One region of the Aminobacter sp. MET-1 genome, then DNA from elsewhere that is predicted to be linked to it. Evidence: predicted binding sites of a transcription regulator. Region 1 holds the regulator's gene; the other holds the start of a gene.

Region 1 (5,465 bases):
TTCCTGGAAGTTCGACCACGAAACGCCGATAACCTTGTCCTTCGCCTCGGCGACTGCCGCAAGCGACATCGACATGGCGACACCCGCCAGAATGGCGGTTGTAAATTTCCTCATAGTTTCCTCCCTGCGCCCAACGGGCGCGCTTCTGCGGTAGCCCTTGGAGAAGCTCATTTTTTCGAGCCTCGAAAAAATAGTGACTCAGCCATTGTCGGCTGTCAACATGGTTTCACCATGCCTTGCTAATTTTTTCGAGCGCCGAAATAAATAAAGACAATTTGCGCCGGCTCTGGCAGGATAAGAATGCGCTGGCGACTGCCCCTTAAGAAAGGCAGCGTTCCACCGGGAGGAAGACGCACACATGTCGGTCGGCATACGTCACGACGATCTGAGACGGCGCAACCGCGCCATGGTTATATCGGCAGTCCGGCGAGCAAGCCAGCCCTCGCGCACCGAGATCGCGGCCGTCACCGGGCTCAGCCACTCGACCATCTCGACCATATCCTCCGACCTCATAGCCGAAGGCATCCTTGCCGAGGCCAAGGGTGGCGAACAGTCGCCGATGAAGCGCGGCCGGCCCCAGGTGGGCCTGGCGCTCGAAGCCGACGCCGCCTCGGTTGTTGCCGTCGTCCTGTCGCTCAACCACCTGTCGGCTTCGGTCATCGACTATGCCGGCAACCAGATCGTCGAGGAGACCCGACGGCTGGTCACCCAGCGACTGCCCGCCAAGGCGCTGGTCGACGAATGCGTCGCCATCGTGCGTCAGGTCATCGCGCGCAGCGGGCGCCCGCAAGCGTCAGTACTGCGCATCGCGCTGGCCATCCAGGGCACCACGGATGCCGGCGCCCGCAAGCTCCTGTGGTCGCCGATTACCCCACATGACGACATCCAGTTCGCCGACAGGCTCGAGCGCGAATTCGGTGTGACGGTGACCGTCGAAAACGACTGCAACATGATCGCCGAGGCCCTGCACTGGCGCGACCCGGCGCGCTATCGCGACGACTTTATCGCCATCCTGCTTTCCCACGGCATTGGCATGGGCCTGGTCATCAAGGGCGAGTTGTTCACCGGCACGCAATCGTCGGGCGCCGAGTTCGGCCATATGGTCCACCGCCCCGACGGAGCGTTGTGCCGCTGCGGCCGCCGCGGCTGCATCGAGGCCTATGCCGGCAATTATGCGATCTGGCGCAACGCCCGGCTCGGCGACGAAAACGCCGAGCCGCTGGCCGACCTCTCCGACGAGGACATCAAGGCGCTCGCCGACGCCGCGCGCGACCATGACGGCCCCGAGCGCGAGGCCTTCCGCAAGGCGGGCGAGGCAATCGGTTTCGGCCTCGGCTCGATGTTCGCGCTGTTCGACCCCGCCCCCCTCGCCTTCGTCGGTGTCGGCGCCACCGCCTTCGACATCATGGAGCCGTATGTGCGCTCGGCCATCGCCAAGACGGCCGGCGGCACGCACTCCAAGGCGATCTCTTTCGACACCGAGCCGAACGAGGTCCCCCTGATCCGCGAAGGCTGCACCATGCGCGCCCTGCTCTATGTCGACGAGGAAGTCTTTGCGGCGGGCTCGGTGCCGCGGCGGGCCGAGGCAGACATTCCGCTCAAGGACATTTGATTTCGGCCGTCGCAATTAAGACGATCGCCGCGACCATACTGCCGTGCTAGACGACAGTCCGCGACCGCCCTTGAAAGGCCCAGCCTGGCAAAGAGGCGGAACCAACCCTGGAACCGACGTGTCGTCCGTTTCGGAGACGTTGCGATGACCAGTCTGCTGCGTAACATCCTGGCCGGCGTAGGCCTTTTGTGTGCCTCATCGTTTTCAGCATCAGCCACCCCGAACCCCATGCCGCTTGTCGCGGGAGATTCGGCAATGGTCATTCCCATTGCCCAGGGCTGCGGGGCGGGAGGCTGGCGAGGGCCATATGGCGGATGCCGCTATGGGCGTGTCGTACACCGTGCACGTCACGCTTACGGGTGCCCTCCGGGCTATTGGCGCGGCCCATACGGCCATTGCCGCAATACGCCGTATCACGGGCGGTTGCCATATGGCGGATGGCGCTGACCGCCCGCTGCGCGAACGTCTGATCATGTTCGATAAGCCGGCGAGCCAAATTTAACTGTCTCGCCGGCCGGGCGCCTAATCCTCGCGGATGGCGTAGCCGGCACCGCGGATGGTGCGGATCACGTCGGGCATGCGGCCGTTGTTGACCGCCTTGCGCAGGCGCCCGACATGCACGTCCACGGTGCGTTCGTCGATATAGATCGTCTCGCCCCAGACATTGTCGAGCAACTGGCTGCGCGAGAACACGCGGCCCGGATGCCGCATCATGAACTCGAGCAGGCGGAACTCTGTCGGCCCGAGCTTGATCTCGCTCTTCTTGCGGTAGACCCGGTGCGACTCGCGGTCGAGCAGGATGTCGCCGACCTTGAGGATGGACGACAGCACCTCGGGCTTGGCCCTGCGCAGCAGAGCCTTCACCCGCGCCATGAACTCAGGCGTCGAGAACGGCTTCACCAGATAGTCGTCGGCACCGGTCGACAACCCGCGCACCCGGTCGCTTTCCTCGCCGCGTGCCGTCAGCATGATGATCGGCAGCCGCTCGGTCTCCGGGCGCATCCTCAGCCTGCGGCACAGCTCGATGCCGGACAATGCGGGCACCATCCAGTCGAGCACCAGCAGGTCGGGAACGTTTTCCTGCAGACGGATTTCGGCCTCGTCGCCACGGGTGACGACCTCGACCTGATAGCCTTCGGATTCGAGATTGTAGCGAAGCAGCACGCCCAGCGGCTCTTCGTCTTCAACGACCATGACCTTTGGAGCGATCATCGCCTGTACCTTGTCCTTGCGCACGGCCCGATCAGGACCATGCGCTGGTTTAACCTATGCAGCGCCCCCGCGCCAAACGCATGCGGTGCGGAAGTTCTCAGTTCGAAACCGTCGTGGTTTCGTCGACCTTGGGCCGATTGAGCGGAAGCTGCTCGCCGGTCACCACGAAATAGGCGTTCTCGGCGATATTGGTCACATGGTCGCCGATGCGTTCGAGGTTCTTGGCGCAGAACAGCAGATGGGTGCAGGCCGTGATGTTGCGCGGATCTTCCATCATGTAGGTCAGGAGTTCGCGGAACACGGCATTGTACTGGATGTCGATCTTCTGGTCGTCGATGCGCAGGCCTTTCAGGCCTTCCGGCTGACGCGCCACATAGAGGTCGACCACGCCACGCACCTGTCCCAGCACCAGCTGCGACATGGCATCGATCGAGTGCGCCAGGTTGCGCGGCGTCGGCATCTGGCCGACGGCGCCGACGCGCTTGGCTATGTTCTTGGCAAGATCGCCGATGCGCTCGAGATCGCCAGCCATGCGGATGGCGCCGACCACGGCGCGCAGATCCTGCGCCATCGGCTGGCGCTTGGCGATCAGCGTGATGGCTGCGTTGTCGAGCTCACGCTGCTTGGCGTCCATGATCGCGTCGTCGGCGATCACGTTCTGGGCCATCGCCTGGTCGGACGACAGCAATGCCCGGATGGCGCCCGCGACCATCGAACCGGCGAGATCGCCCATGTCGCGGATGAGCTGGTCGACATGCTTGAGTTCTTCGTCGAAGGACCGGACTGTATGATCGCCCATGATCGTTTCCTCGTCTGCTTACTGTACGCGACGATCACTCAGCCGAAGCGGCCGGTGATGTAGTCCTGCGTCCGCTTGTCGTCTGGATTGGTGAACATCTTGTCCGTCGGCCCCTCCTCAACGAGGTAGCCGAGGTGGAACATCGCCGTCCGCTGCGACACGCGCGCCGCCTGCTGCATCGAGTGGGTGACGATGACGATGGTGTAGTTCTCGCGCAATTCGTCGATCAGTTCCTCCACCTTGGCGGTGGCGATCGGATCGAGTGCCGAACATGGCTCGTCCATCAGGATGACCTCGGGCGAAACCGCAATGGCGCGGGCAATGCACAGGCGCTGCTGCTGGCCACCCGACAGACCGGTGCCCGGCTCGTGCAGGCGATCCTTCACCTCGTTCCAAAGCGCCGCCTTGTGCAAACTCTGCTCGACGATCTTGTCGAGATCGGCCTTCGACCTGGCGAGGCCATGGATGCGCGGGCCGTAGGCGACATTCTCGTAGATCGACTTCGGGAACGGGTTCGGCTTCTGGAACACCATGCCGACGCGGGCACGCAGTTCGACCACGTCGATCTTGGGATCGTAGATGTCCTCGCTGTCGAGCGTGATCTTGCCGCCGACGCGGGCTGCGTCGATCGTGTCGTTCATGCGGTTGAGGCAGCGCAGGAAGGTCGACTTGCCGCAGCCCGACGGGCCGATCAGCGCCGTCACCTGGTTCTGGCGGACGTCGAGGTCCACGCCGAAGAGCGCCTGCTTCTCGCCGTAGTGCACGGTCACCTTGTCGCCGCGCATCTTGATGATTTCGTTCGGTTTGTTCATCTCGGCTGTCACCGCGTCTTCGAGGGTTTTCTCGCTCATGATGTTCATAGCAGGGTGCTCCTTGTCCACGTCTACCAGCGACGCTCGAAACGGCGGCGCAGGACGATGGCGACGATGTTCATGGCCATGAGGAAGATCAAAAGGATGATGATGGCGCCCGACATGCGTTCGACAAAGGCGCGTTCGGCCTCGTTCGCCCACATGTAGATCTGAACCGGCAGCGCCGTCGCCGGATCGAAGGGGGTCTTCGGATAATCGGCAACGAAGGCGACCATGCCGATCAGCAGCAGCGGCGCCGTCTCGCCGAGCGCACGCGCCAGTCCGATGATCGTGCCGGTCAGGATGCCGGGAGCGGCAAGCGGCAGGATGTGCTGGAACACCATCTGCATCTTCGACGCGCCGAGGCCGAGCGCCGCCGCGCGGATCGACGGCGGCACTGCGGCAAGTGCCGCACGCGTCGCAATGATGATCGTCGGCAGTGTCATCAGCGTCAGCACCAGGCCGCCGACGAAGGAAGCCGAGCGTGGCAGGCCGAGGAAATTGACGAAGACAGCCAGGCCGAGCAGACCGAAGACGATCGACGGCACGGCCGCGAGGTTGTTGATGTTGACCTCGATCAGGTCGGTGAAGCGGCTCTTCTTGGCAAACTCTTCGAGGTAGATCGAGGCGGCGACGCCGATCGGCAGCGCCAGGAGCAGCACGATCACCATCATGTAGAACGAGCCGATGATGGCGACGCCCACGCCTGAGGTTTCGGGCCGGCTCGATGCGCCGAACGTGAACAGGCCGGTGTTGAAGTGCTCGCTCATGGCGCCTTCGGCCTTGAGCTTGTTCATCCACTCGACCTGCTGGTCCGACACCTTGCGGCGGCTTTCCGGCACGGTCAGGTCGATCTGGCCCTTGTAGGCGGAGTCGAGATTGGCGGCTGCCAGGATGTCCACGCTCTGCGTCGTGCCGATGATCGAGGGGTCGGCCATCACGATCGAGCGCAGCTGGACGCGCGATCCTTCTGACAGGAAGCCCTTGAGCT
Region 2 (5,465 bases), on a different contig from region 1:
GAATGTTCTTTTCCGATCGCCTCTTGCTCGACCTGTTGCTGACGACCCTGATCGTTGTCGTCGTCGCCTTCCCTCTGGCCTTCTTCGTGATGAACCAGCAGGCGAGGCTGACAACGATGGCGGAAAAGCTGGACCGGGCCGCGCGGACTGACGACCTGACCGGACTTTCCAATAGGAAGACTTTCTTCGACCAGGTACGGCAGACCATCCAGAGCAGCTCAGGCTCGGCCGGATGCCTCCTGTTCATCGACGCGGACCACTTCAAGTCGATCAACGATACATACGGTCACGCTACGGGGGACGTCGTCCTGTTGGAACTGGGCGCAATCATGAAGTCCAGCGTTGGCGGACAAGACCTGGTCGCGCGACTGGGCGGCGAGGAGTTCGCGGTCTTTCTGGTCGGAGCCGATCGTTCGGCAGCACTTCGGACCGCCGAAGCCCTACGGCTGAAAGCCCACCAGGTGGCAAGTTGCGCAGGCATTGGCGACCACCAGGTCAGCGTCAGCATCGGCATTTCCATCCACCGCACAGGCCTGGGCCTGGAGGATCTCCTTCTGGAGGCCGACAAGAACCTCTATGCCGCCAAGAAGAATGGCCGGGATCGTGTGATGGAAGCGGAGCGAGTGTTTCCTGGCCCGGCAGATGTTTTGTCCAGGCTAAGGCATTAGCATGACCACCCCTTGAGACAGCGGACAGCATCACTGACACAACCTTGGTTGCGTCGCCATCCAGGGAGATCGTCACGAGCCGTGGACGGTGGAGGCACTGACCGCCACGTCCTCCAAGGAGCAAGTCCCGGCACTCCTGCACGACAGGCGAACGCCCCGCACCTTCGTCATCCCCGGGCAAAGCAGGCGCGCGGCGACGTCGTGGAAACCCTCGGATCCATGCCGTCACAAAGGCACTCGTGCCCGATCCACCAGTTTTCCCGCGCGGTCGGTGGGCCTCACGCCGTCACGGCCGCAGCGGCCTGGCAGTTCCTCTACCGGGATGCGACTGCAGTGATTTCAACGCCGAGATCAGGATAAGCGAGCCTGGACTCGACCGTTGCCCTCGCCGGAGCTTCTCCGGGGATGACCCATCGATCCCAAGCTTCGTTCATCAGGTCGAAGTTCGACATATCCGCCAGATAAATCTGCACCATGGCGAGGTTCCTCTTCGTCACCCCGGCCTGAGCCAGCGTCTCATCGAGTAACTGAAGGACCTCTTCCGTCTGTTCGCGAACCGACTGGCCTCGCGTCTTCTCTGCAGTGTGGCCAGCGACGAAAATCAGGTTCCCAACGACGACAGCGTCGCTCCACCTGGTATCGGGGTTTATTCTTTCTAGCATCTGTTCATCCTTTGTCGCTTCTTCGCCGGATGGCTTTGAGAGCCCCGCCGGCGACAGCCTATGTTTGATAGGCCGCCCGAGAGCAAGAGACGATAACCACCACCGTCGAACCGCAAACAGCAGAGAGGCCATTCGAGGCGCCACGCTCGCGGCCGAGCCATTGCCTCGGCAAACGCATAGGCTATTCAAACACCAGCAGTTCGCAAAAATGGTTCATGTCCTCGAACGAGCAGAAGGCCGGCGGGTCGAGTTCAAGGATCGGCATCTTCCGCCTGATATCTCCGGCAACCTCGTCCAGCATGACCTGCCAGCGCGGCAGCGCGTCGTTGTCCAGCCAGTCGATGGCGTAGGCGAAGGTGATGTGGAACGGATAGTCGTCATGATCTGGATGGCGGTAACCGAGCAGGTCTGCGAGTGCGTCGCGCCAGGCGCGCATTGCCTTGCGGTCACGCTCGCTCGCGCCATCGACCAGCAGGCCAGACGGCCGCGCATGCGTCACCTCGACCTGGAATGGCTCGAAGACGGGCAGCGTCTCCAGCCGCTCGGCCATGATGTCGGTCATCTCGTCGACCGGCGCGTCGAGAGCGATGCCCTCAGGCCAGAAGCCGGGCTTACGGCGATACTCGATGATGCCCTGGAACAGCGTCATGTGCAAACTGGTGATCGGCGTGAAAACGAATTGCTGGGCTTCGGGCATGGCGAGATATTTGTCGCGCGCCTCGACCAGTATCTCCTGCGTCAACGACCCCTTCGTCACGTGGCAGACAATGGTGTTGCCGGGCTCGGGCAGGAAGCCGCCGGTCCTGAGGTAGCGCGTGCCGAGATGCGGCGGCGGGGCCGCATTGCGCCCCCCGGAATAGGCAAGCAGTTCAGGGGAAAGGGAAACTGTGCGCATCGCTGACGGTCCGTGGTTCAAGCTCCACTTGCCCTAGCGCCCAACCGCGACCGCCGGATGACAGCCCGGCCACTTCCCGACGCCACGCCGCCAGATTCGAAGAAAAGCGGAAACACACTAGGCGCGATACAGCCACGACATGAACTGCGTTCCAAGCAGGCACGGCTTGTCTGCGGACACCGTATAAGCGCCCACCAGTGCCGAAATTGCCGGGCACAGCGCCACCAGCCTTCCGCCTGCCAGCTCGTCCTCGACGAAAGCGGGATTGGCCTGCCCGACGCCCAGCCCCGACAGGCAGGCGTCGATCGCGGCCTCGTCGGTATCGAAGGTCATCGCCCCGGCACGCGGGTGGAACGCCACGCCCGCGGCCGCGCACCATCGCTGCCATGACCAGGCGTCCGCGGTGTCGAGCAATACCGGCATGCCCAAAAGCGTGTCGACGTCCAAAACGGCAGCCCTTTCGCCCAGGAGCCGCGGCGAGCAGACGGCGATTGTCCGGTCGAGCAGGACCGCGCCTTCGAACGAAGACATGTCCGTCCCACGCCGGTAGCCGATGGTCAGGTCGGCCACCTCGTTTCCCGGCTTCTGCTGCGAACGGAACGACAGGTCGGCTTCGGGACAGTCCTGTCGGAACGAGGCGATCCGAGGAATGAGCCAGCGCTGGGTCAGCGTGATCGGTGCCTGGACGACAAGCCCCCTGCGGCGCGGGGCAATCTCGCGCATGCCCGTCTCGACCAGCGCCAGCGCCTCCCTGGCACGCGCCAGGAAGCGCTGTCCGCTCTCGGTCAGCGCGATCGCGTTGTGGCTCCGCTGGAACAAAGGCGTGCCCAGCCCCTCCTCCAGCGTCTTGATCTGGCGGCTGACCGCGCTCGGAGTGAGGCAGAGCTCCTCCGAAGCGAGTGTCAGGCTGCCTGTGCGGGCGACCGCGACGAAGGCCGGCAGCGTGTTCAAAGACGGGAATCTGGAAGGACCTGCTTGAGTTATTTGCATGCCGGCTTGCGAAGTTTTCGATTGCAGATCGGGGTTGTCTGGGCAATTTGCCATAAAACTTGAATATTGTCCTCATCAATAAACGATCCATCAATGCACGCGATGTGCCGTCACCACGAAACCGACCGGGCGTCATGACGTCGCTGGCAGCAGCAGCCGTTGCAAGGGATGTTGCCGGGCGCGGCCGCCTCGGCCTGGCAAGCCTTCTCCTCGCCGGCATGGTCGTTCTCGTCGGTCTGGCCTTCGCTGGACTGTTCGTCGGCGGCGTGCAGACCCCGGTCCGCGCTGTCGTCGACGCCCTGCTCGGAACCGCAAGTGGGCCGGAAGCGGCAATCCTGTGGAAGCTGCGTATTCCGCGCGAGTTGCTGGCGATGCTGGCGGGTGCGGCCTTGGCGTGCTCGGGCGTGGTCATGCAAGGCGTTTCGCGCAACGCGCTCGCCTCCCCCGACCTCACCGGCGTGCTGACCGGCGCGAGCTTTGCCATCGTCGTATTCTACGTCTTCGCGCCTTCGGTTCCCGCCGTCGTCCACCCGTTCATCGGCCTGGCCGGAGGCCTGCTTGCAGGCGGAACAAGCCTGGTCATTGCCTCGGCCGGCGGGCTCTCCCCGGTCAGGCTGGCGCTTGCCGGGTCGGCGGTTGCCTTCTTTTGCGCCGCCGGCATCACCACGGCGCTGGTCCATGCCGGCCCGACCGTTGCGTCGGTGTTTTTCTGGCTCACCGGCGGCCTTGCCGGGCGCGGCTGGCAGCACCTGACCATCCTGTTGCCCTGGGCGGTGGCCGGTCTTGCCGCCTGTATAGCGCTTGCCAGGCCACTCGACATCCTGGCCCTGGGCGATGACGCGGCTGAGACGCTGGGCCTCAACGTCCGCTTCTGGCGGCTCGTGGCCGCCAGCACCGCAACAGTGCTGTCGGTCGGCGTCGTCGCCGTCGCAGGTCCGATCGGCTTTGTCGGCCTCTGCGTCCCCCACATCGCCCGCAGTCTTGTCGGCGTCCGGCACACAGCTCTGCTTCCGGCCTCGGCCATGCTCGGCGCCATCACGCTGCTTGCGGCGGACACGATGGCTCGCACGCTCGCCGCACCGCGCGAACTGCCGATAGGCGTACTCACAGCCATTGTTGGCGGTCCCTTCCTTATCCACCTGATCTGGAGGAAGACCGCATGATCAGGCTGCCTTTCTGGCCGACGGCGGTCGCTGCCGCATCGACGCTGTTCGTCTTCGCACTGCTCGCCACACTGTTCGGCGCGGCCGATCTCGGCCTGCAGAACAGCTTCCATGCCCTGGTCTCCGGCACCGGAGACGACACCGGCATCTTGTGGAACATCCGTCTGCCGCGTGTCGCAGTGGGCCTGCTGGTCGGCGCACATCTGGCCGTCGCCGGTCATCTTCTGCAGCAGGCGACCCGCAACCCGCTGACTGACCCAAATGTGCTGGGCATTTCGGGCGGCGCGATGCTGGCGGTGATGATCTACCTGCTTGCTACAGTCTACTGGAGCGCAACCGACGGCAGCAAGCTGGCCTCCTATCCGGTGGCGCCCCTGCCCTTCGTGGCGCTCGCCGGCGGTCTTGCGGCCGCGACGCTGACCTATCTGATCGCCTGGCGCCGCGGCGCAGCGCCCTTGCGGCTCGTGCTTGCCGGCATCGCCGTCGGCCTGACCTTCCAGGCGCTCGGGCTCGGCATCTTCGCCGCCTGGGGGTCGACCCGCATGGAGACGGTGCTGCTGTGGCTTTCGGGCAGCCTCTATGCCCGTGGGTGGGAGCATGCGTTGCATCTGCTGCCATGGACCGTGCTCGGCTTCGCCGTGCTGCCGCTGATGGTGGCCAAGCTTGACCTGCTGTCGATCGGCGACGAGGCCGCACGCACGCTCGGCATCCATGTCGGCGCCATCAGGCTTTCGGCCGTCGCTCTGGCAACGGTGCTCGCCTCGTCGGCGGTCGCCATTGTCGGCCCGCTCGGCTTCGTCGGCCTGATCGTGCCTCATGCCGCGCGCCGGCTGGTCGGGCCATCCCTGGCAAGGTCCCTGCCGATATCCGCCCTGCTCGGCGCCGGCCTGGTGACGCTAGGCGATCTCATTGGCCGCGTCGTCGCCCCGCCTGCCGAAATCCCGGTCGGGGCCGTGACGGCTCTGATCGGCGTACCTATCTTCCTCATGCTTCTGGGACGGCGGATATGACCGGACTTGTGTGCCGCAATCTCAGCCTCGGCTATGGCCGTCGCCCCGTCTTGCAGAATATCGACCTGACGGTGCCC

What was found. The regulator PhoB, encoded in region 1, activates phosphate uptake and scavenging genes when phosphate is short. The targets are predictions, from matches to a motif close to TGTCATNNANCTGTCAT.
Region 2: NDO48_RS03630 (DUF1868 domain-containing protein) is a predicted target of PhoB. The motif match lies at 2,272-2,288, and genes of this name have one in related genera.

What each region holds. Positions count from the first base shown of each region.
Region 1 covers NZ_JAMSHL010000001.1:273,543-279,007, reverse strand. The annotation lists gene xylF (D-xylose ABC transporter substrate-binding protein) at 1-114, opposite strand, end outside; gene NDO48_RS01405 (ROK family protein) at 359-1,612, shown strand; gene NDO48_RS30530 (GCG_CRPN prefix-to-repeats domain-containing protein) at 1,757-2,059, shown strand; gene phoB (phosphate regulon transcriptional regulator PhoB) at 2,135-2,824, opposite strand; gene phoU (phosphate signaling complex protein PhoU) at 2,922-3,623, opposite strand; gene pstB (phosphate ABC transporter ATP-binding protein PstB) at 3,662-4,483, opposite strand; gene pstA (phosphate ABC transporter permease PstA) at 4,507-5,465, opposite strand, start outside.
Region 2 covers NZ_JAMSHL010000002.1:203,143-208,607, reverse strand. The annotation lists gene NDO48_RS03640 (GGDEF domain-containing protein) at 1-668, shown strand, start outside; gene NDO48_RS03635 (RidA family protein) at 983-1,462, opposite strand; gene NDO48_RS03630 (DUF1868 domain-containing protein) at 1,512-2,225, opposite strand; gene NDO48_RS03625 (LysR family transcriptional regulator) at 2,343-3,176, opposite strand; gene NDO48_RS03620 (FecCD family ABC transporter permease) at 3,350-4,378, shown strand; gene NDO48_RS03615 (FecCD family ABC transporter permease) at 4,375-5,388, shown strand; gene NDO48_RS03610 (ABC transporter ATP-binding protein) at 5,385-5,465, shown strand, end outside.